2 regions of the Frankia sp. CgJB1 genome follow, and region 2 is predicted to be linked to the other one. Evidence: riboswitches for the same ligand, from Rfam matches in the RefSeq annotation. Region 2 holds a riboswitch; the other holds the start of a gene.
The links. Region 2 has a riboswitch for cyclic di-AMP ahead of AC08OT_RS05715 (transglycosylase family protein). Riboswitches for the same ligand answer to the same signal wherever they lie in the genome.

Region 1: another riboswitch for cyclic di-AMP. It lies ahead of AC08OT_RS10280 (peptidoglycan-binding protein); the one in region 2 lies ahead of AC08OT_RS05715 (transglycosylase family protein).

What each region holds. Positions count from the first base shown of each region.
Region 1 is NZ_CDWTNB010000072.1:1,383-17,496, forward strand. Features, by position in the region: gene AC08OT_RS10265 (amidohydrolase family protein) at 1-1,125, shown strand, start outside; gene AC08OT_RS10270 (four-helix bundle copper-binding protein) at 1,446-1,802, shown strand; gene AC08OT_RS10275 (alpha/beta fold hydrolase) at 2,501-2,965, shown strand; cyclic di-AMP (ydaO/yuaA leader) riboswitch at 3,565-3,718, shown strand; gene AC08OT_RS10280 (peptidoglycan-binding protein) at 4,200-4,967, shown strand; gene AC08OT_RS10285 (AfsR/SARP family transcriptional regulator) at 5,180-6,028, shown strand; gene AC08OT_RS10290 (lasso RiPP family leader peptide-containing protein) at 6,303-6,413, shown strand; gene AC08OT_RS10295 (asparagine synthase-related protein) at 6,425-8,296, shown strand; gene AC08OT_RS10300 (lasso peptide biosynthesis PqqD family chaperone) at 8,319-8,636, shown strand; gene AC08OT_RS10305 (lasso peptide biosynthesis B2 protein) at 8,633-9,145, shown strand; gene AC08OT_RS10310 (ABC transporter ATP-binding protein) at 9,123-11,075, shown strand; gene AC08OT_RS10315 (acyl-CoA synthetase) at 11,115-12,572, opposite strand; gene tnpA (IS200/IS605 family transposase) at 12,767-13,189, shown strand; gene AC08OT_RS10325 (RNA-guided endonuclease InsQ/TnpB family protein) at 13,186-13,914, shown strand; gene AC08OT_RS10330 (hypothetical protein) at 14,176-14,340, opposite strand; gene AC08OT_RS10335 (hypothetical protein) at 14,341-14,499, opposite strand; gene AC08OT_RS10340 (SDR family NAD(P)-dependent oxidoreductase) at 14,499-16,114, opposite strand, start outside.
Region 2 is NZ_CDWTNB010000029.1:29,282-33,492, forward strand. Features, by position in the region: gene AC08OT_RS05710 (transglycosylase family protein) at 1-663, shown strand, start outside; cyclic di-AMP (ydaO/yuaA leader) riboswitch at 1,115-1,311, shown strand; gene AC08OT_RS05715 (transglycosylase family protein) at 1,314-2,033, shown strand; gene AC08OT_RS05720 (DUF3151 domain-containing protein) at 2,120-2,554, shown strand; gene AC08OT_RS05725 (adenylosuccinate synthase) at 2,646-3,929, shown strand; partial or broken gene AC08OT_RS05730 (hypothetical protein) at 4,126-4,211, shown strand, end outside.

The sequences.
Region 1 (16,114 bases), on a different contig from region 2:
ACCTATGATCCGTTCGAGCTGGCGACGGCGTCGCTGTCCACGCGGGTCCTGCAGACCGCCGCCGCGTTGCGGGCGTCGTTGGCGGCCGGTGTCACACACCTGCGGGACGCCGGCGGCGCCGACGCCGGCATCCGGGACGCGGTCAGCGCGGGCACCGTGCCCGGACCGCGGCTCGCCGTGTCCGTCGTCGGGCTGAGCCGGTCCGGGCGGCACGGTGACGGGGCGATCATCGGTCCCGGGCTGGAGTCGGCCGAAGATGTTCTCATGCCGGACTATCCCGGCCGGCTCCCGCATACCGTTACCGAGGCGGGCAGCCTGCCGGCGTCGGTGCGGGGCGTTCTGCGTGCGGGTGCGGACTGGATCATGATCTACGCGAGCGGTGGGGTGATGTCCGCCCGGCCGGGGCAGCCCGAGCCGCAGTTCAGCCCGGTGGAGCTTGCGGCCGCCGTCGCGGAGGCCCGGCGGTACGGACGCCCGGTGATGATGCATGCCTTGGGCGAGCGGTCGATCGAGGCCGCGGTCGCCGCCGGAGCGCGGTCCATCGAGCACGGCATCGGGCTCACCGAGCCCGTGGCGGCCGCCACGGCGGCCGCCGGGGTGACGCTCGTCCCCACCCTGTCGCCCTACCAGGACCTGGCGGCGCTGGCGGCCACCGGAGTGCTGCCGGGCTGGGCGGTGGACCGGGCCGAGGCCACCGAGGCCGCGCTGGCCGGCACGATCGCGGTCGCCCGTGCGGCGGGGGTGCCGATCGCGCTCGGCAGCGACGCCCGGCACCGCACCCGGCACGGCATGAACCTGGCCGAGATCAGCCGGCTGCGCCGCGCCGGGCTCACTCCGCCCGAGGCGCTGCTCGCCGCGACCGCGACCGGAGCCCGGCTCTTCGGACTGGGGGAGGGAGCCGGCCGTATCGCCGTCGGCTCCGCCTTCGACGCGATCCTGCTCGACGCGGACCCCGGGGACCTGTCGGTCTTCGAGCGGCCGGGCGCCGTGAGCGGGGTGTTCCTTGGCGGTCGTGCGGTGCTGCCCCACCCGCGGCTGCCCGGGAACCTGGTCCGCCCCACCATGGTGATGGAAGAGGTGCCGAGAATCGCTCCCGAGCGGCCCGCGGCGTCGCCGTCCAGCTGACTCTCCCGTTTTCTAGAATGTTCACGAAATATCAAAAGAAATACCCTTAGGATTCGGAATGAAATAACTTGTTTACTTCGGGGTCCTCGCGAGCCCGTGACCTGCGAAGACGCATATTGGCTTGCATTAATTACTTCATTACGAATTCTTAGTATGGCTTCGCGGGCTTTCGTCGGATCCGCCCTGGGACGGCGATTGACCGAGATGCGGATCGGCCCCCGAAAGCTATTGTCGTAGGGGCCTTGCTGCCGGCTGACGTCAGGTGGCCCGGGTCATTTGCTGGTACTGGGTGCCGCGTCTCCAATGCCTGGAGGGTTCTCATGCAGCACGCTGAAATGATCAATAAGAACATGCGGAAGGCCATCGAGGAGTGTATGTCCTGCTCGGCCCTGTGCGAGGAGACGATCTCCTACTGCATGGACATGCCGGGCGCCATGATGGAGTCGGCGAACATGCGGCTGATGATGGACTGCGCAGCCGTCACCAGGATCTGCGCCGACATGATGTGCCGGATGTCGCCGATGCACGGGGAAATGTGCGCGATGTGCGCGCGGATCTGCGTGATGTGCGCTGAGATGTGCGAGAGGATGCCGCAGGATCAGCAGCTCGCCAAGCTCGCCGGCGCATGCCGATCCTGCGCGGAGAGCTGCAACACGATGGTGGGCGCCGCCGCCTGAGCGGCGTCCGGCCCGACGGCGCCGGGGCGTAGCCGGCGATCACCTGACTCCGCCCCGACGTCCGGGGCCGTGCAGCTGTGCGGCGGCACGTGCCACGTGCCACGTGGCCTCGGTCACGATTGGTGGCTACGGTTACGTATCCTCGGGCGGACATGGGGTGAAACACCTGAGTAACAATATTGACCATGTTGACAGGTAGCCGTCGGATAGGCAGAATATGGTCATGTCCTCCTGGGTGAATCGGAGGACCCCCCTGGTCATCCGTGGCCACATCGATTTCCTGCGAGTGGCCTCGTCCGGTTATCCGGCCCGGCCAATTCACGTGCTTTACTAGCCTCCTCGGCTTTCCCTCGCTCGGTGTTCTCTCTGGCGTTCTCCTTATGCATGGCCGCTCGATAGGTCTGTCTCCAGATCGTCATTGCCTGCGTGGACGCCAGCTGCCTCGGTATCGATGTCCGGTCAATACCGGGTACATCTCTGGACGGTTTCCGATCGGAGCATGCTGTGTCGTCCCTGGTTTCGTCAGCATACGTTTATCCGCGCCCCAATGGATATGTGGGGGGCCGGGAACCCGTTACTGGCCCAGCGGTGATCCAACCCACTCGAGAAGAGCCAATGTCGTCCTTCTCCCCGGTCGGGGAGAATCCGCTGAACATTTCGAGGGCCTGGCTTTCCGGCTCGCGCTCGACGGATATCAGGTGACGTTTCTCGACCACGGGAGAGACACCGTCCTCGCCCTTGGTGAGGCGCGTGCCCCCGAGGGTCCGTTCATCCTGCTGGGTTCGGACAGCGGGGCCCTGCGGGCGTTGGTCGGCGCCGGTTCGCCAGCCGTCCGGCCGGATGCCCTCGTGTTGCTCGACCTGCCGCTGGTGTACCGAAAGATCGCGGGCGAGGGTCCGGGACAGCCGATCCCACGGTCGCTGCCCGACCTGCCGGTCCTACTGTTCCACGCCGAGCGAGACGAGGTCAGCCCGCTTGCGCTGGTGCGCATGATGACGCGGACCGCGCGCCGGGCCCGGCTGGCGTCGCTACCCGGGGGGCGTGGCGTGCTCGCCGGCCCCGGTCGGCGTGCGGTCGGCGCGTACATCCTGCTGTTCCTCGAGAACCTCCGTGCCCCGCGGCTGGCCCCACGGCAACGGCAGCGGGACCGGCTGCTCGACTGATCTCGCCCGGTGCCGGGCGCGCCCGCGTGCCGCTCCGATCGGGGTGTGCCTCCGCGGGAGTCCCAAGCGCTCAGCAGGCGTTTCCTTGGCGGGTGCCGGCGCGAATCACGCGGGTCCATCGTCCGTCCCGTACCGCGTCGTCTGTTTTCCAACGGCGCCGGCTTCGAGTCTGCGGCTCGAAGCCGGCACCGTTCGCGTTTGCGTACCCGCCCACACGCCACCCGACCCCCGGTCCAAGTTTCCCGCCCGCCGGGGGTTGCCGGGGTGCGCGGGGGCGCAGGGATTGCCGGGCGGCCGGGCGGTCCCGGTGACTACCGGTCCTCGTGGCTACCGGTCCCCGTGACTACCGGTCCCCGTCGCGACAGGCCGGTCATATCGCCAAGATCCGGTCGTGACGGGTGATCTGTGTCGCTACCGGTAGCTGCTATTGATGTCCGAGAGTTGCGGCACTGCAGCGTTATGCACGTATCGTGACCAACATGCGCCCAGATTCGGCGCAACTCGTACTTGTCACTACGGTTTGTAGTTCGCTACGGTTGCGAGGTATCAACAGCTCCGGGCCGACGCCGAGTTCTGCCCACGGTCCGGAGCTCCCTCCGAGAGACCTTGGGCAGAAGCGGGGGAACCACGTTCCTCCGGGTGGCTCGTTGCGGGCCGCCCTTGGGGTTAAGCCGTTACGCGCACGCCGCGGAAACGGCCGGGCTTCCCGGCCCGAACCCGACAGCTAACCTCGCAGGCGTACGGGAAGGACTCGACGTTGCCTGTGTTTCAGGAACGCTCGGCTCCGGTCTTCTGGACCGTGACGCCGTTCGGCGCGACCCGCGGTGCGTCCCCGCCATATTGGGCGCCGTTCTCGCCCTGACGTCTTCGCGAGAACGTGCCATCCGGTCGGTGCCCGTACCGGCCGATCGCGCTGACGCGCGATACCACCAGCTCGGCTGAAAGCCACCTGACCTCGTCATCCGTGGTCGGCTGACCCCTGCCGTCCACCGGGCCCGCCAGGCCCGGAACGGAATGACCGCGGCCGCCTGCCGGGCTGCTCAGCCCATCGACCCCGGAATCCTCAGGGTGCGTCGATCGGTCGTCCCCGGACGGACCCTCGGCGCACCGGGGGACCGGCACTGGGTGCTGCTCTTCTCCAGCGCGGTCGTCTCCGCTCGCCCTCCTTCGAGCGGCATCCCTCCCCTCGATCACTAGTCTGTGCTCGACGACACCGAAATGAGATGTCAAAGAAATGGCCAAGGGAAAGCATCGGAAAAATTCCACCCGGACCCGGGGCGCCGTTGTCGCCGCCGTCGGTGTGATCGGCGCCGGCGCCGGCATGCTCGCCACCGCGAGCCCGGCCAGGGCTGCCACCACGGTCCCCGATGTGACGATCGCCAGCGCGGCCGCGAACGCGGGACTGCCCGGCTGCCGCGGCGTCCCGCTGGCCACCTGGGTCGAGGTGGCTCTTGCGGAGTCCGGCGGCAACCCCTACGCCCACGCCACCTCCGGCGAGGACTCGCGCGGCCTGTGGCAGATCAACATGCGGGCCCACGCCGGCTGGGTGGGTAACCGCAACCTCTACGACCCAACCGTCAACGCCTGGGCGGCGAAGAAGGTCTGTGAAGGCCAGGGCATCACCGCCTGGAGCGCCTACACCAAGGGCATGCACTACCGCTACCTGGCCCGGGGACAGGCAGCGGCGGCGGCCGTCTCGCGCGGCGCACGGTTCACGAACGTCTCCTACTCCTCGCTGGCTGCCCCGGCGCGTGCGGCTGCCCCGGCGCGTGCGGCCGTGGTGGCGCCTGCGGCCCGCTACCCGTCGCTGGCCATCGGCCTCAGGTTCCACCTCGACGTCCACCAGATCCAGAAGAGGCTAGCCAGCCTTGGCTACCCGATCAGCGTGGATGGGAAGTTCGGGTACCAGACCAACCACATGGTCAAGGACTTCCAGCTGAAGCACGGTCTGGTGGTCGACGGGATCGTCGGGCCGCAGACGCGGGCGAAGCTCGGGATCTGACCCTGATCGAGGCCCGCCGACCGGGCGCCGGCGCTGTCGGGCGGTGTTCCCGACCCGCCCGAGAGCGCTGCTCGATATCCGCATGCACCGGATGACTACCCGGGGTGAGCTGGGGGTATTCAGCCACCGGGCCAGCACCGGGCCGGGAGATGGCACCGGCCCGGGCGGGACCAGCCGGCCCGCACGGGAAAACCGAAACGGGGGCCCGATCGATGAGAGCCACGATGCTCGACGACTACCTATCTGAGGCGAGTCCGAACGCATCTTCCGCGACCGGGGCCGGCCTCCTGTTCGCGGTCCTGGGACCGCTGGAGGTGCGGCGATCCTCGGGTGAGCAGGTCCGCATCGACCAGCGCAAGAAGCGCATCCTGCTGCTGACCCTGCTGCTGCACGCCGGCCAGTGGGTGAGTGTGGACGGGATGCGGCTCGCGCTCTGGCAGGATGCCCCGCCGCGCTCCGCTGGGGGCAACATCAAGACTTATCTCTCGGAGCTGCGGCACACCCTCGGGCCGCCCCTGGGCACGCCCGGAGCCGGGGGGAACGGCCCCGGGCGCATCGAGAGCCGGCCGGGGGAGTACCGCCTGGTCGTCGCGCCCGGTGAGATCGACGCTAAGCGGTTCGAATCGGCCGCTGAGCAGGGCCGCGCCGCCGTGCGTGCCGGCTCACCGGAACGCGCCGCCGGGTTTTTCGAAGGTGCCCTCGCGCTGTGGCGGGGGGACGCGTTCGACGAGCTCCCGGCGGAGATCGCAGGCGCGGAGGTCCTCCGGCTGGAGGAGGCTCGCTGGGCGGTGTGCGAGGACCTGATCGACGCCCGCCTGGCCCTCAGCGAGTACGATCGGGTGCTGCCGACCCTGCGGGCGCTCACGGTCGAACATCCGACCCGGGAACGTCTCTGGGCCCAACTGATCCTCGCGTTGGAACACACCGGCCGGCGGGCCGAGGCACTGGCCGAGTACCAGACGGTCTACCGGCGGCTGGTGACCGAACTCGGGATCGAGCCCGGTGTCGAACTGCGGCGTGCCCATCAGCATGTACTGAATCCGGACTCGTGGATCACCTGATACCACGGCCGTTCCGGCCGAGTCGTGCGGCGGCCGAGTTATGGGGACCTGAGCACGGTCCAGGGACCGCAGACCGTGCTCAGGTCCCCCAAATTCACCACCGGAGGTCAGCTGAACCGCCAGTGAACCCGGCGGGGGAATTTCAACCAGACGGGCCGGACCAGCTGGCCGGCGCCCGCGCCACGGGCGCGGCGCCGTCGTGTATCGCCACCGGTGCGCGTCGCAAGGGTGCGCGTCACAGCGCGGGCGCGCGGAAACCGCTGAGGAGAAGACGATGAAGGCTACCTACCTCCCCCCGCGACTGGAGGATGCCGGCAGCTTCGCCGCAGTGACGAACGGCCGCTGGGGCTGGGGGCGTGACTATTTCTGGCGGCGTTTTGCGTGACGGCGGCCGGGGTGGCGGTGGTCCCGATTCCGTCCTGCTGGTTTCTGGTGCTGGCCGACCGTGATCCCGTCGTGCGTCCGCCGGGGGTCCGTCGCATGCTGCGGTACGCCTCCGGGCGGCCGTGGATCGTCGGCAACTGGCCGGACGACGCCATGGTCAGTGCCGTCGCCGGGCGCTCGCGACTGGCCCTGATCGGGTGTGCCGCGACCAACGCGCGACAGCTCCTGCGGCTGCTTCTCTCGGCCCGTGACGTGCATGCTCTCGACCTCGCGCGCGCGGTGGCCGGCGACTACCACGTGATCGCCGACATCGACGGCCACCGTCGTATCCAGGGCAGCCCGACGGGAACCCGGCGGGTCTTCACCGCCCGGCTGGGCAGCCAGCTGGTTGCCGCCGACCGCGCCGACGTGCTCGCCCGGCTCACGGGCGCCCCGCTGAACCGGGCGGCGCTGGCTCTGTCGCCGCTCGACCCGTCACCGCCCCATCCGCTCGACGACCTGGTGCTCTGGGAGTCGATCGACGCGCTGCCCCCGGATCACTACCTTCTCGTCGGCCCTGACGAGAAGGCGACTGTCCTGCGGTGGTGGCGTCGACCGGCACCGGTGCGGTCCCGTGCGGAGGGGGCGCCGACCCTGCGGGCGGCTCTCGCCGAGGCCGTGGCGGCGCGGGTCGCCGGCGGCGGGACGGTGAGCTGTGATCTGTCGGGTGGGCTGGACTCCACCTCGGTGTGCTGCCTGGCCGCGCGCGGCCCCGCCGACGTGGTCGCGCTCACCGGGATCGCCCGCGATCCCGGTGACGACGACGCCCAGTGGGCCGCGCGGGCCGCGGCCACGCTCCCCGGCGTCACGCGCGAGGTCCTGCCCGCCGCCGGGCTTCCCCTCGTCTACGACGGCATTGCCGACGCCGACGAACCGCTCGACCGGCCGTTCGTCGGCATCGTCGACCGGGCGAAGCTGCGCGCGGGTCTTGACCGGGTCGCGCTGTACGGGCCGCGGGTGCACCTCACCGGGTTCGGTGGCGACGAGGTCGCCTATGGCTGTCCCGCCTACCTCCCCCGGTTGTTGCGCCGCCGGCCCTGGCGGGCGCTGCACGACCTGCGCGGACACCGAGCGCAGGAGGGCTGGCCGCGGATGGCGTGTCTGCGGATGATGTGGCCGCGCGGCTACCGGGACTGCCTCGCCGACATGGCCGATGCGCTCGACCAGGCCCGCCGCGCCACGGTCGACCAGGCCCACCGTCCGGCCGGTTCCTCCGGTTCCTCCGGTTTCGGCCGATCCCACCCGGGCGTCCTGGCCCCGCTCGACTGGGCCTTTCCGCCTGTGGTCCCGGGTTGGCTCACGCCGGCGGCCCTCGACCTGCTGGCCGGAGCGTTCGCGGAGGCCGCCCGGCGCGCCTGGCCGCTGGCCGAGACCCGGGACGGCCACGCCGATCTCTTCGCCATCCGCGCCGGCGCGGCGGTGTTCCGGCTGTTCGACCAGCTCGCCGATCCGGTCGGCCCGCCGCTCGCCGCCCCCTTCCTCGACGATCGGGTGGTCCGGGCGGCGCTGGCGGTGCGGCCCGAGGAGCGCACCGGTCCGTGGGAGTACAAACCGTTGTTGAAGGAGGCCATGCGCCGGGTGGTGCCGCAGGAATGCCTGCGCCGCGAGACCAAGGCGGATCAGGGCCTGCGCGCCAGCCAGGACGTCCTGGTGAAGCTGTGCGATGACAGCCCGTTGGCCGATCTCGGCCTGATCGAGCCGGACGCGCTGCGCCAGGCGTGCCGATCTTCGTCCGTACCTGGTCATCGCCACCAGGCGCTGCAACCGACGTTCGCGGTGGACGCGTGGCTGCGGGTGCTCGCGAGCCGGCGGAGCCCTGACTGCGCTACCGGAGATAGTGAGTGAGCTACCGGAGGAGTGAGTGATCATGGTGACGCTGCGGCCTGACGTAGTGTGGGCGCCGACCGAGTACGGAGCGGTGCTCCTCCATATCGACAACGGCCGGTACTGGACCCTCAACCCCTCGGGTGCCCTGGTGCTGCGGATCCTGCTCGACGGCGGCGACACGGCAGCCGCCGCCCGCGGGCTGTGTGAGGCCAGCGAGGTTGACCCGGAGACGGCGCGCCGCGACGTGGAGGGTCTGCTCGCCCAACTCGCGGACGTGGGCCTCATCGAGGCTGAGCCCGAACCCCGATGGTCACCCGAGACCGAGGCGGTCTGCGATCCTCGGGCGCAGGCCCGGTGACCGCGCCGATGGTGGTCGAGCGGCCGGAGGCGAAACCGTCCCTCGCTCGTCGGCTCGGCGCGCTGGTCGCCGTGGGGATCGCGCGGGTGCTCGCGACCCAGTCGCCGGCCCGCATCTGCCGGGTGCTCACGGAGGTGGGCGCGGGCGCCCGCCCGGCCGACTATGACACCGCGCTCGCCGCCCGGCAGGCGGTGACAGCCGTGAGCCTCACCTGCCGCGGCGCGCGGGGCTGCGTTCCCCGCTCGATAGCGACCGCCCTGCTGTGCCGGTTGACCGGAACGTTCCCGACGTGGCGTGTGGGGGTGCGCACCATCGCGCCGTTCGCCGCGCACGCGTGGGTCGAGGCGGACGGAGTGATCGTGGGGGAGTCGATGCCGGCCGGCTACCTGCGGCCGCTGCTCAGCGTCGGTCCGGGAACGGGAACCGGGCCGCGTCGCGCGGGCGGGCTTCGTGGGAGTGGCGGGCTTCGCGGAAGGGGCGTGCCTCGTGACGAGGGCGTACGTCGTTGAGGGGGAGGGCCAGGGAGTTGCCCGGGGGCCCGCGTTGCGGGGCGTCGCGGAACTCTGGGCGCTGCTGCGCGGCCGTCGCGGGGCGGTGGCGATCGCCACGGCGCTGACCGTGGTCGGCACCGCCGTCGGGGTGCTCCAACCGCTGCTCGTGATGCGGGTGATCGACGCTGCGCAGGCGGGGGGTATTCCCGGCTGGCTCATCGGGGCGCTGCTGGGTCTGTTCGTCGGCCAGGCGATGATCGACACCGCCGGGCACTACCTGCTCGAGCGCGTCGGCCAGGGCGTCCTGCTCGGCCTGCGCACCAGCCTGATCGGCCACCTGCTGCGGCTGCGCATGCGGGTGTTCGACACGCGGCGGATCGGGGATCTGATCTCCCGCGCGAATACCGACACGACCGTGGTGCGGGAGGCGGTGGCGTACAGCTTCACCTCCCTGGTCACCAGCGTGATCGGCGTCGTCGGCGCCGTCGCCCTGATGATCTGGTTGAACCCCTGGCTGTTCCTGCTCGTGCTCGGGGTGGTGGCGGTGGCCGGGGTCGTGGTACTCGGCGCGCTGTCCCGGATCAGGACGGTGTCCGAACGCGGGCAGGCCAGCGTCGGCGGCATGACCGCCGACCTGGAGCGCGCCCTCACCGCGATCCGTACCGTGCGGGCGAACCGCGCCGAGGGGCGGGAGGCCGCGCGCATCGGCGACCACGCCGCGGCCGCATACCAGGCCGGCATCCGGATGGCGAAGCTGGACTCGATCATCGCCCCCGCGATGCAGCTCGCGGTGCAGGGAAGCGTGCTGGTCGTGCTCCTGGTCGGCGGGATCCTGGTGGCGCGCGGTTCGGCCTCGCTCGGCAGCCTGGTCGCCTTCCTGCTGTATGCCACCTACCTGGTGATGCCGTTGTCGCAGATCATCGAGGCGGCGGCGACCATCCAGCGGGGGATGGGGGCGCTGTCGCGGGTCAACGCGGTGTTCGCGCTGCCCCGGGAGGGCGACGACGAGCCGGTGCACGGTCCGCTGCGCCCCGTGGCGGCCGCGGCCCCCGGCGGGACGCGCCCGCCGGCACCGTTGTCACCCTCACCCTCGTCACGAGTGTCATCCTTGTCCTTGTCACGCAGGGAGCCGCCGAATCCGCAGGTGCCGTCGATCGAGTTCCGTGACGTCTGGTTCGGCTACGCGGAGACGCCGGTGCTGCGCGGGGTGTCGTTCACGGTGCCGTCCCGCGGGCACGTCGCGCTGGTCGGGCCGTCCGGTGCCGGCAAGTCCACCATCCTGGAGCTCGTCGAGCGCTTCTACGAGCCGGACGCCGGAATGATCCTCTTCGCCGGCCACGACGTCCGCGCGATGCCCCGCGCGACCGCCCGCGGGTGGGTCGGGCTGGTCGAGCAGAACACCCCGGTGCTGCACGGCAGCCTGCGGGACAACATCACCTACGCGGCGCCGGAGGCGACCGAGGAGCAGATCACCGCGGTCCTGGCCACGGCGGGGCTGCGGGACTTCACCGACCGGCTGCCCGAGCGGCTCCGGACCCCGGTTGGTGATCATGGTGTGCTGCTCTCCGGCGGGGAACGGCAGCGGGTCGCGATCGCCCGCGCGCTGATCGCTCAGCCCGCGGTGCTGCTCCTGGACGAGCCCACGGCCCAGCTGGACAGCGTCAACGAGCAGGCGCTCACCCGCGCGATGCGCCGGATCGCCGCCAAGCGGGCACTGCTGGTCATTGCCCACCGGATCTCCACGGTGCGGGCTGCGGATCTCATCCTCGTGCTGAACGAGGGCCGCGTGGTCGCGCAGGGCCCGCACGAGGAGCTGATGGCGACCAGCGCGTTCTACCGCGGCCTCGCCACGGGCCTGCCGGCCGGTCCCGCCAGCCCCGCCGGGCCGGTCAGCCCGCCAGGGCGCGGGCGAGCAGGGACCGCAGGGCCTCCCGCCCCGGTGGGGTGAGCGCCCCGAGCACGCTCTCCTCGACGCCGTGACCTGCCCTCAGGGCGTTTCCGGGGGAGCCAGGGCGGACTTGCGGATCTTGCCCATCGAGTTGCGGGGGAGCTCGGTCACCAGGTGGATCTCCCGGGGCCGCTTGTGGATGGACAGCTCCCGCGCCACGAAGTCGATGAGCGCCTCGCTCGCCGTCGTCTCGCTCGGTGTCCCGCCCGCCGCACCGGCCAGGCCGGGGGCGATGACGAAGGCGGCGATGCGCTGCCCGAGGTCGTCGTCCGGCAGCCCGACGACGGCGGCCTCGCGCACGGCCGGGTGGGCCAGCAGCACGGCCTCGACCTCGCCCGCGCCCACCCGGTAACCGCCGCTCTTGATGAGGTCGGTGGATCGGCGCCCGACGATTCGGTGGTGGCCGTCCGGGGCGACGACCGCGGCGTCGCCGGTGCGGAACCAGCCGTCCGCGGTGAACGACGCGGCGGTGGCCTCCGGGCGCCCCAGGTACCCGTCGAACAGGGTGGAACCGCGGACCTGCAGCTCGCCGATGCTCTCCCCGTCCGCGGGCAGCTCGGCCCCCGTCTCGTCGTCTACGAGCCGGGTCCGCACTCCCGGCAGGGTGGTGCCGACCCAGCCCGCCCGGCGCTCCCCGTCCGCTCGGGCGCTGATAGTGATCAACGTCTCGGTCATCCCGTACCGTTCGATCGGGGCGAGGCCGGTGAGGCCGGCGAGCCGGTCGATCACCGGCCTCGGCAGGGGGGCACTGCCCGAGACGAGCAGCCGGGCCGAGGCCAGGGCGCGAGCGGTGGTCGGATCGTCGCAGACCCGGGACCACACGGTCGGCACGCCGAAGTACAGGGTCCCCCCGGCCGCCGCGTACGCCGTCGGGGTCGGGCGGACGGTGTGGATCAACCGGCTGCCGGCCCGCAGCGCCCCGAGCACACCCAGGACCAGGCCGTGGACGTGGAACAGCGGCAGTCCGTGCACGAGCGTGTCCTCGGGCGTCCAGGCCCAGGCGTCGGCGAGGGCGTCCAGATCGGCGGCGATGGCCGGGGCGGACAGCACCACGCCCTTGGGGGCTCCGGTCGTCCCGGAGGTGTAGAGGATGAGCGCCGGTCCGGTCCCCCCGGACCCGGACCCGGACCCGGACGTGGACCCGGCAGCCCCCGACCGTGCGGTGAGATCGACCGGCACGGTGGGGATCGTGAGGTCGTCCCAGGCGGGGCTGCCGAGCAGCAGGGCGGCGCCCGAGTCGCGCAGGATGTGACCGCGTTCACGCGGCCCGGAGTCGGGCGGCACGGGTACCGCCGGCACCCCGGCGAGCAGGCAGCCGACGACCGAGAGGACGGTGGCCATCGTCGCCTCGGCGTGCACGGCCACCGCCGGCGCGCCGGCCACCCGACCGGCGACGACGGACGCGGCCGCGAAGAGCTCGGCGCGGGTGAACTCGACCTCCCCGACCTGGACGGCGGGGCCGTCGTGCTCGACGGCTGGCAGTGGGAACAGCGTCACTCCGTCATAATCCCATGGCTGAACCCATCGACGCTCAGCTCCGCCCAGACCGCCGCCGAGGTGCTGTGCGCGTCGATTCACAGCCGGAGCATCGAACCACCAGTCGCCTCCGGGGGGAGTGTCGCTTTCAGGCGACAGGGGAATCCGGTACGGACTGTAACGGTTATGCCGGCCATGCTGATATAGTCGGTGGCGTGGGGCGGTGGGTGACGACGGGCGCGGGCGGGGCCTACAACCTTGGCTATCACGTCGTCTGGTGCCCCAAATATCGCAGGCCGGTACTCGTCGGCCCGGTCCGTGACCGGCTGGACGCGCTGCTGCGCGAGAAGTGCGCCGAGCACGACTGGCCGGTCGTCGCGCTGGAGATCGCACCTGACCACGTGCACCTGTTCGTGAAGGCTCATCCAAAGCACGCCCCGTCGTACATCGCCAACCAGGTGAAGGGCTTCACGTCCCACGTGCTGCGCGCCGAGTTCGCGCACCTGCGGTCCCGGCTGCCCACCCTGTGGTCGCGGTCGTACTTCGTCGCCACTGTCGGCGCGGTCTCCGCCGACACGGTCCGGCGGTACATCGACACGCAGAACGAACGGCCGTGGCGGCCGGTAGCCGCCCGGTGAGACGGACCTTCAGGTTCCAGCTCCGCCCGACCGGCCACCAGACAGCCGCCTTGGGCGCGATGCTCGACGACCACCGGGCGCTCTACAACGCCGCCCTTCAGGAACGCCGCGACGCCTACCGGCATCCGAGCCGGACGACGGTCCGCTACGGCAATCCCCGGTTCGCCGGGCGGGCGGCGGGCAGGCTGGCCGCCGCGCAGCGGGACCTGTCCCGCAAGCAGCGCGGCTCGAAGCGGCGCCGCAAGGCCGTCGCGCGGGTCGCGGCGCAACACTGCGCCGTCGTCCGGCAGCGTCTCGACCTCGCCCACAAGACCGCGCTCGGGCTGGTCCGCGACCACGACCTGATCGCCGTGGAGAACCTGAACATCAAGGGCATGACCCGCCGGATCATGCCCAGGCCCGACCCGGAGACGCCCGGTGTCTTCCTGTCGAACGGGCAGGCCGCCAAGACGGGGCTGAACAAGAGCATCCTCGATGCGGGATGGGGGGTGTTCCTCACCGTGCTGCACGCCAAGGCTGAAAGCGCCGGACGGGCCGTCGTCGGGGTGCCACCCGCCAATACGTCCCGTACCTGCGCCGAATGTGGCCACTGCGCCGCCGGGAACCGCAGAACACAGGCCGCGTTTGTCTGTCAGGCATGCGGCCACAGCGCGCACGCTGACGTCAACGCGGCTACCAACATCCTCAGGGCCGGGCTGGCCCTTCAGGCAGCGCAAGCTGCCTGAGAAGCCGGCGCCTTTAGACGTCGGAGTAGTCACGCGGAGGATCTTGCCCCGAAGATCCCGCACGGGCCCGACCCGGAGCCGTTCGTCGCGGGGATCCGGCGGTTCGCCGACGCCGGGTTCACCGAAGTCGCCCTGCTCCAGATCGGTCCAGATCAGGGCGGCTTCTGCGACTTCTACGAACGCGTCCTCAGGCCGGCGCTGGCCGCCTTGTGACCCGAGGTCCGGTGACCCGAGGGCCCCGGGGGTAGACCGGTCACCGCATCAGCGCCGCTCCAGTTCCGTGGGCCGGTCCGGTTCCGTGGGCCGGCCCAGTTCTGCAAGCCACTGGTGGAGGACTGCGGCGGTGGAGGCGGCGTGTTCGTTCATCATCGTCTGGTGATTGCCGGCGGCGTCGAGCCTTTCGTGCTCCATCACCCAGTCGGTCACTCAGGCCTGGCCCTCCCCGTCAGGGTTCTCGGCGACCGCTTGCTGGGGCATGCGCTCCATCGCCCGGACGAGGACGACCGGCGCGTCGACGGTGGTCGGCCGCCAGCCCTCGAACAGGTCCAGGTAGGCGCTCTGCGCGGTGACCTGTGCCTCCGTCATCAGCGCGAAGGCCTGGTCGTTGAGGGCGACGCCGCGAAGCTCCTCCTGGATGTCGCCCTCGGGGATGCGGTCCCCGGGTAGCCACGTGTCGAGCAGCACCACCGCCCCGGGCGGATCCCGCGGGCCTCCAGCCGGGCCGCGATCGCATGTGCCAGCCAGCCGCCCGAGGAGTAACCCGCGAGCACGATGGGGATCTCGTCGAACGCCCGGGCGATGGTCTCGGCATGCAGGTCAACGACGAGATCCGCGGTGGCCGGAAGCAGCTCCCCGTCGCCGAATCCGGGATGCGGCAGCGCGTACACGTCCCGCCGGCCATGCAGGTGCAGGGCAAGGCGGGCGAAGTTGTGCGGTCCCGACGGGGCGATCATCGAGGGCAGGCAGACGATGGTGGGCCTGGCCGGACCCGAGGCGAGTCTCACCGGCGCGGCGGGCGCGCCGAAGGCCTCGACGGTGCGGAAGACGGGCCTGAGCCGGGCGGCGGCCCGCAGGACACCGACGCCCTCGGCGAACTTGCCGTCCGTGCACGCCTGTCGGTACAGCTCGCGCACGCCGATCGGCGCGACCTGCGTCCCGGCCCGCGCGGGGGGCCTGCCGGGCACGATGTCCGGGTGCCGCTGGGTGCCGCTGGGTGCCGCTGGGTGCCGCTGGGTGGCGCTGGGTGGCGAGGGCGTCGAGATGGCGGGTGAGCTCGCAGACCGTCGGATGCTCGAAGACAACGGGCGTGGCCAGGGTGAGGCCGGTGGCGGCGGCCAGTCGGCGGCCAGTCGGCGGCTGAGCTGCACCGAGGCCAGTGAGTCGAAGCCGAGTTCGAGGAAGCGGCGCTGTGGGTCCACGTCGTCGGGCGACGGGTGCCCGAGGATGGCCGCGACCTCCGCCCGCACGAGGTCGAACAGCGCGCGGGCGCGGGCGGGCCCGGGCAGCGTCCCGTAGTCCACTCGGGCGGGGGGCGCGTCGGTGCCGGTCGGCTCGGCGTCCCCCTCGGGTCCGGCCGTCGTGGACCGGCTCCATAGATCGTCGAAGAAATGCCCAGGGCGGGCGGCGGTGAAGGGTGGGAGGAAGCGCTCCCAGTCGACGTCGGCGACGGTGAGCGCGGCCTGCCCGCCCGCGACCGCCCGGGTGAGCGCGGTGACCGCTGCGTCGGGGGGCAGCGGGGTCAGGCCACGGCGGCCCAGGTAGTCACGGAACGTGGCCTCGGCGCCCATTCCGGCGTCGGCCCACGGGCCGAATGCGACAGAGGTGGCGGCGAGACCGAGCGCGCGCCGCCGCGCGGCGAGGGCGTCGAGGTAGGCGTTGCCCGCGCTGTAAGCGGACTGGCCGCCACTGCCCCAGGTCGCCGACACCGACGAGAACAGGACGAAGGCCTCCAGCCTGGTGCCGTCGATCCCGTCGATCCCGTCGAGTAGCCGGTCGAGGCCGGCGGCGCCGGCGACCTTCCCGGCCACGACCTCCGCGAACTCCCCGAGATCGAGTTTGTGCAGGGCGGTCACCTGTCCCATGACACCGGCCGCGTGTACGACGGCGGACACCGGCAGGCCCGCCTTGGCCAGTCTCCGCAGCAGAGCGGCGAGCTGTTCGTGCTCTCCCACGTCGCAGGCCTCGATGATCGCCTCGGCGC
Region 2 (4,211 bases):
ATCAGTGGCCGACAATGCCGCGCCGGTACCCGCAGCCGGGCCCGGGCCCTCGTGGTCGCACCCGTACTCGCGGCAGCGGTGGGCGGCACCTTCGCGCTCAGCCAGCCGGCCGGTGCGGCCACCACCTGGACGGGCCTGCGGCAGTGCGAGTCCGGCGGTGACTACACGATCAACACCGGCAACGCGTACTACGGCGCCTACCAGTTCTCCGCCAGCACCTGGCACGGCCTCGGCTACAGCGGTCTGCCGCACCAGGCTCCCCCGGCTGTCCAGGACGAGGCCGCACTCAAGCTCGCCCGGCGGTCCGGCTTCGGCCAGTGGCCGACCTGTGGCCGCGGGATGGGCGCCGACCAGCTCGCGGGCGGCTCGTCGAGCTCCTCGGGCCAGGCGTCGCGCACGGCGAAACGCAGTGAGCTGACGGTCAGCCCCATCTCCGTGAGCACCCCCGTATTCACCCGTAACCTGACGACCGCACTGGCCAGGCAGGTACGTGACGACGTGCGGGCCTGGCAGGCCCGCGTCAACCATCTGGGGTATCCGATCACGATCGACGGCCGTTACGGACCACGCTCCGCCGCAGTCGCCCGCGCCCTGCAGGCCGCCAAGGGACTCGCCGTCGACGGCATCGTCGGCCCGGCGACCTGGCGGGCCACCTTCAGCTGATCCATTCACTCCGTCAGCTCCGTCAGCTGATCTCTTCACTCCGCTCCCGCGACGGGGGACGACCGCCGCGGCAACCGGACATCCCACCCCGGCGACACCGGTCAGGGGATCTCACCTCGACGATGGGCCGGCCCGACCGGCCTCCGGACGATCTCCGGTTGACGGCCCGTACGGGCTGGCCCGTGCAACCCACCACCAACATCACCCGGACCACACCCTGACCGGCCTCCGGCAGAGCCGATCTTCGGCAAGGCCGGCGAGGAACAGCAGGACCAGCGAGCCACCTGCGGAACCTGTACAGAAGTGGCACGATTCGCGCGATCCTCACTGGTTACTCCGGACCACCCCGGTTTGCGCTCCATGAGCGGTTCTCGCTAGAGTGCCGCTCACTCGCCTCGTCGGCGAGGCCGCCCGGACGGACGCCGAGTCCTGCCCCCGTGCGAGCGGCCGGAACGAACATCAACCGCAGCGGGCAGGAGTGGGGGACCCACATTTCGGGCGCCGCAAGCAGCGTCCTTGGGGTAAAGCCGGTGCATCCCGGTCCATGGTGGAGAGCGGTTCCTACTCGCCACCCGGGGTCGGATCCTCCGGCCGGGCCATCCCAGCCCGCACCCGACAGCTCACCCCGCAGGCGACGGGATTGGACGAACATGCCCTCTGGGCGTCGTGGCGGCAGACATCGAGCACCGCAGGCCCCATCGCCCGCCGGTCGCATCCTGCGCACCACCGGCGCGGTCACGGCCATCGTCGGCAGCGGCCTCGCGGTCACCGCGGCTCCGGCGGGCGCGGCCACCGCCGATGACTTCGCCAAGCTCCGCCAGTGCGAGTCCGGCGGCAACTACGCGATCAACACCGGCAACGGCTTCTCCGGTGCCTACCAGTTCGACGACCGGACCTGGCACGGGCTCGGGTACTCCGGCCGGCCGTACCAGGCGTCGCCCGCCACGCAGGACGAGGCGGCCGCGAAGCTCTACAACCAGCGGGGCTGGCAGCCATGGCCGTCCTGCTCGGTCAAGATGGGCCTGACCAACAACGGCCCGGCCAGTGTCCCGGGCGGCTCTGGCGACGTCATCCAGCAGGCCATCACCCCGGTGGAACCCCCCATGACGCTGGACCGGGCTCGCCGGGAGATGGGGGACGGCTCGTTCAGGGGCACGGTCCTCGACGCGTCCCTCAGCGACGACGTCCGCCCGGAGGCCTTCGTCTGGCAGGACAGAATGCGCCAGAAGGGCTTCGTACTCACCGTCGACGGCAAGTTCGGACCGCAGTCGCAGGGCATCGCCGCGCTGTACTCGTACCTCACCCGGGTGAACGACGGTCAACCCGGGGTCGTCGGCCAGAATCTGTGGAACGTCAGCGTCAGGGCCTGACCGACCCGGTCACCGTGCGCGCAGGGCGGGCGCGTCCGGGGTGACCTCCATGACGTGTGCGGCCAGTCGTCGGGCAGGATGCACTCATGACGACGCCGTCCGCCTCGGGAAAGCCCAACCTGCTCTCCGGTCCGCCGCCGACGCTCCTGCCCTCCGACGCGGCCGCGACCGAGGCGCTGGCCGCCGGTGATCCGCCGGATGCCGTCGCCGCCCGGCTGCCCGCGTTCAGCGCGCCCTGGGCCGCGCTCGCCGAGCTCGCGCTCACCGGCGGACGACCCATCGAGGCCTATGCCTACGCCCGCACGGGCTATCACCGCGGCCTCGACGCCCTGCGCCGCTCGGGCTGGAAGGGCAACGGGCCGATCCCCTGGTCACACGAACCCAACCGCGGGTTCCTGCGTTCACTCGCCGCTCTCGTCCGGGCGGCCGCGGCCATCGGGGAGGCCGAGGAGGCCACCCGCTGCCGGACGTTCCTGACCGGCAGCAATCCCGTCACCGCCAGTGAGATCGGCTTCACCTGACAGTGAGTTCATCAGGCCGCGTCGGTGGTGGAGGCCAGCGAGGACGCCGCAGCCGGCCCCACGGCCCCGCCATCCCTAGTAACCTCGCCCGGTGCCTGCTCTTGTCCTCATCGGTGCCCAGTGGGGCGACGAGGGAAAAGGAAAGGCGACCGACCTCTTGGGCGGCGCCGTCGATTACGTCGTCCGATACCAGGGTGGCAACAACGCCGGCCACACCGTGGTCATCGGGGCGGAGAGCTACGCGCTCCACCTGATTCCCAGTGGCATGCTGCGAGCCGACTGCGTTCCCGTGATCGGCAACGGGGTCGTCATCGACCCGGGCGTGCTGCTGGCCGAGATGGACGGGCTCACCGCCCGCGGCATCGACGTCTCCCGGCTCCTGATCAGCGCGAACGCCCACCTGATCATGCCCCATCACCGGGCGCTGGACCGGGTCATCGAGCGCTACCTGGGCAAGGCGCGGATCGGTACCACCGGTCGCGGCATCGGTCCCACCTACGGCGACAAGGTTGCCCGTACGGGCATCAGAGTGCAGGATCTCCTCGACCCGGGCATCTTCCACAAGAAGCTCGAACTGGTGCTACGGGAGAAGAACCAGGTCCTGGCCAAGGTCTACAACCGGCGCCGGATCGAGCTAGACGAGGTGGTCGAGGAGTACGCCGACTACGCGAAACGCCTCCAACCCCACATCGCCGACACCGGCCTGATTCTCGACCGGGCGCTGCGCGCGGGCAAGGTCGTGCTGCTCGAAGGCTCCCAGGGCACTCTCCTCGACGTCGATCACGGCACCTACCCGTTCGTCACGTCATCGAACCCGACCGCCGGCTACGCGGCCACCGGCGCCGGCATCGGCCCGACGAGGATCAGTCGGGTGATCGGCATCATCAAGGCCTACACGACCCGGGTCGGCGCCGGCCCCTTCCCCACCGAACTGGACGACAAGGTCGGAGAGGAGCTGCGCCGCATTGGCGGGGAGTTCGGCGTGACGACCGGCCGGGCACGGCGCACCGGCTGGTTTGACGCCGTAATCGCCCGCTACGCGGTGCGGGTCAACGGTCTGACCGACCTTTTCCTCACCAAGCTGGACGTCCTGTCGGGCTTCGACCGGGTGCCCATCTGCGTCGGCTACGACATCGGCGGCGAACGGGTCGACGAGATGCCCATGACCCAGACCGAGTTCCACCACGCCAAGCCGATCTACACTGACCTGCCCGGCTGGCACGAGGACATCTCCGGCGTCCGGTCGTTCGCCGACCTGCCCGGCACCGCGAAGGACTACATCAGGGCGTTGGAGGAGTTCTCCGGCGCCCCGGTGTCGGCGGTCGGCGTCGGTCCCGGGCGGGACCAGACGCTCGTCATCAATGACCTGGTCTGAACAAACTGGTCCGAAAAGACCTGGTCTGATCCCGCCCGGCGCGGGCCAAGATCCGGTCGGTTCCGGTTGCAGCCGGAAGCATTACCATCGACGCTTGGGCGGTCACGCAAAGCAATGACGTCCGGGGGTGGTGGCGGTGGCCGTTGTCAGGTCCCGGCCGTCGGATGACGACCCTTCCATCCCCGGGCGGACACCGCTGTCGCTGCCGGAACCGGCCGAAGCCCCGCAACCGGCCCGTTGGCCACCGGCCGTGAGACGCGGTTACCTGCACCCGACCGACTC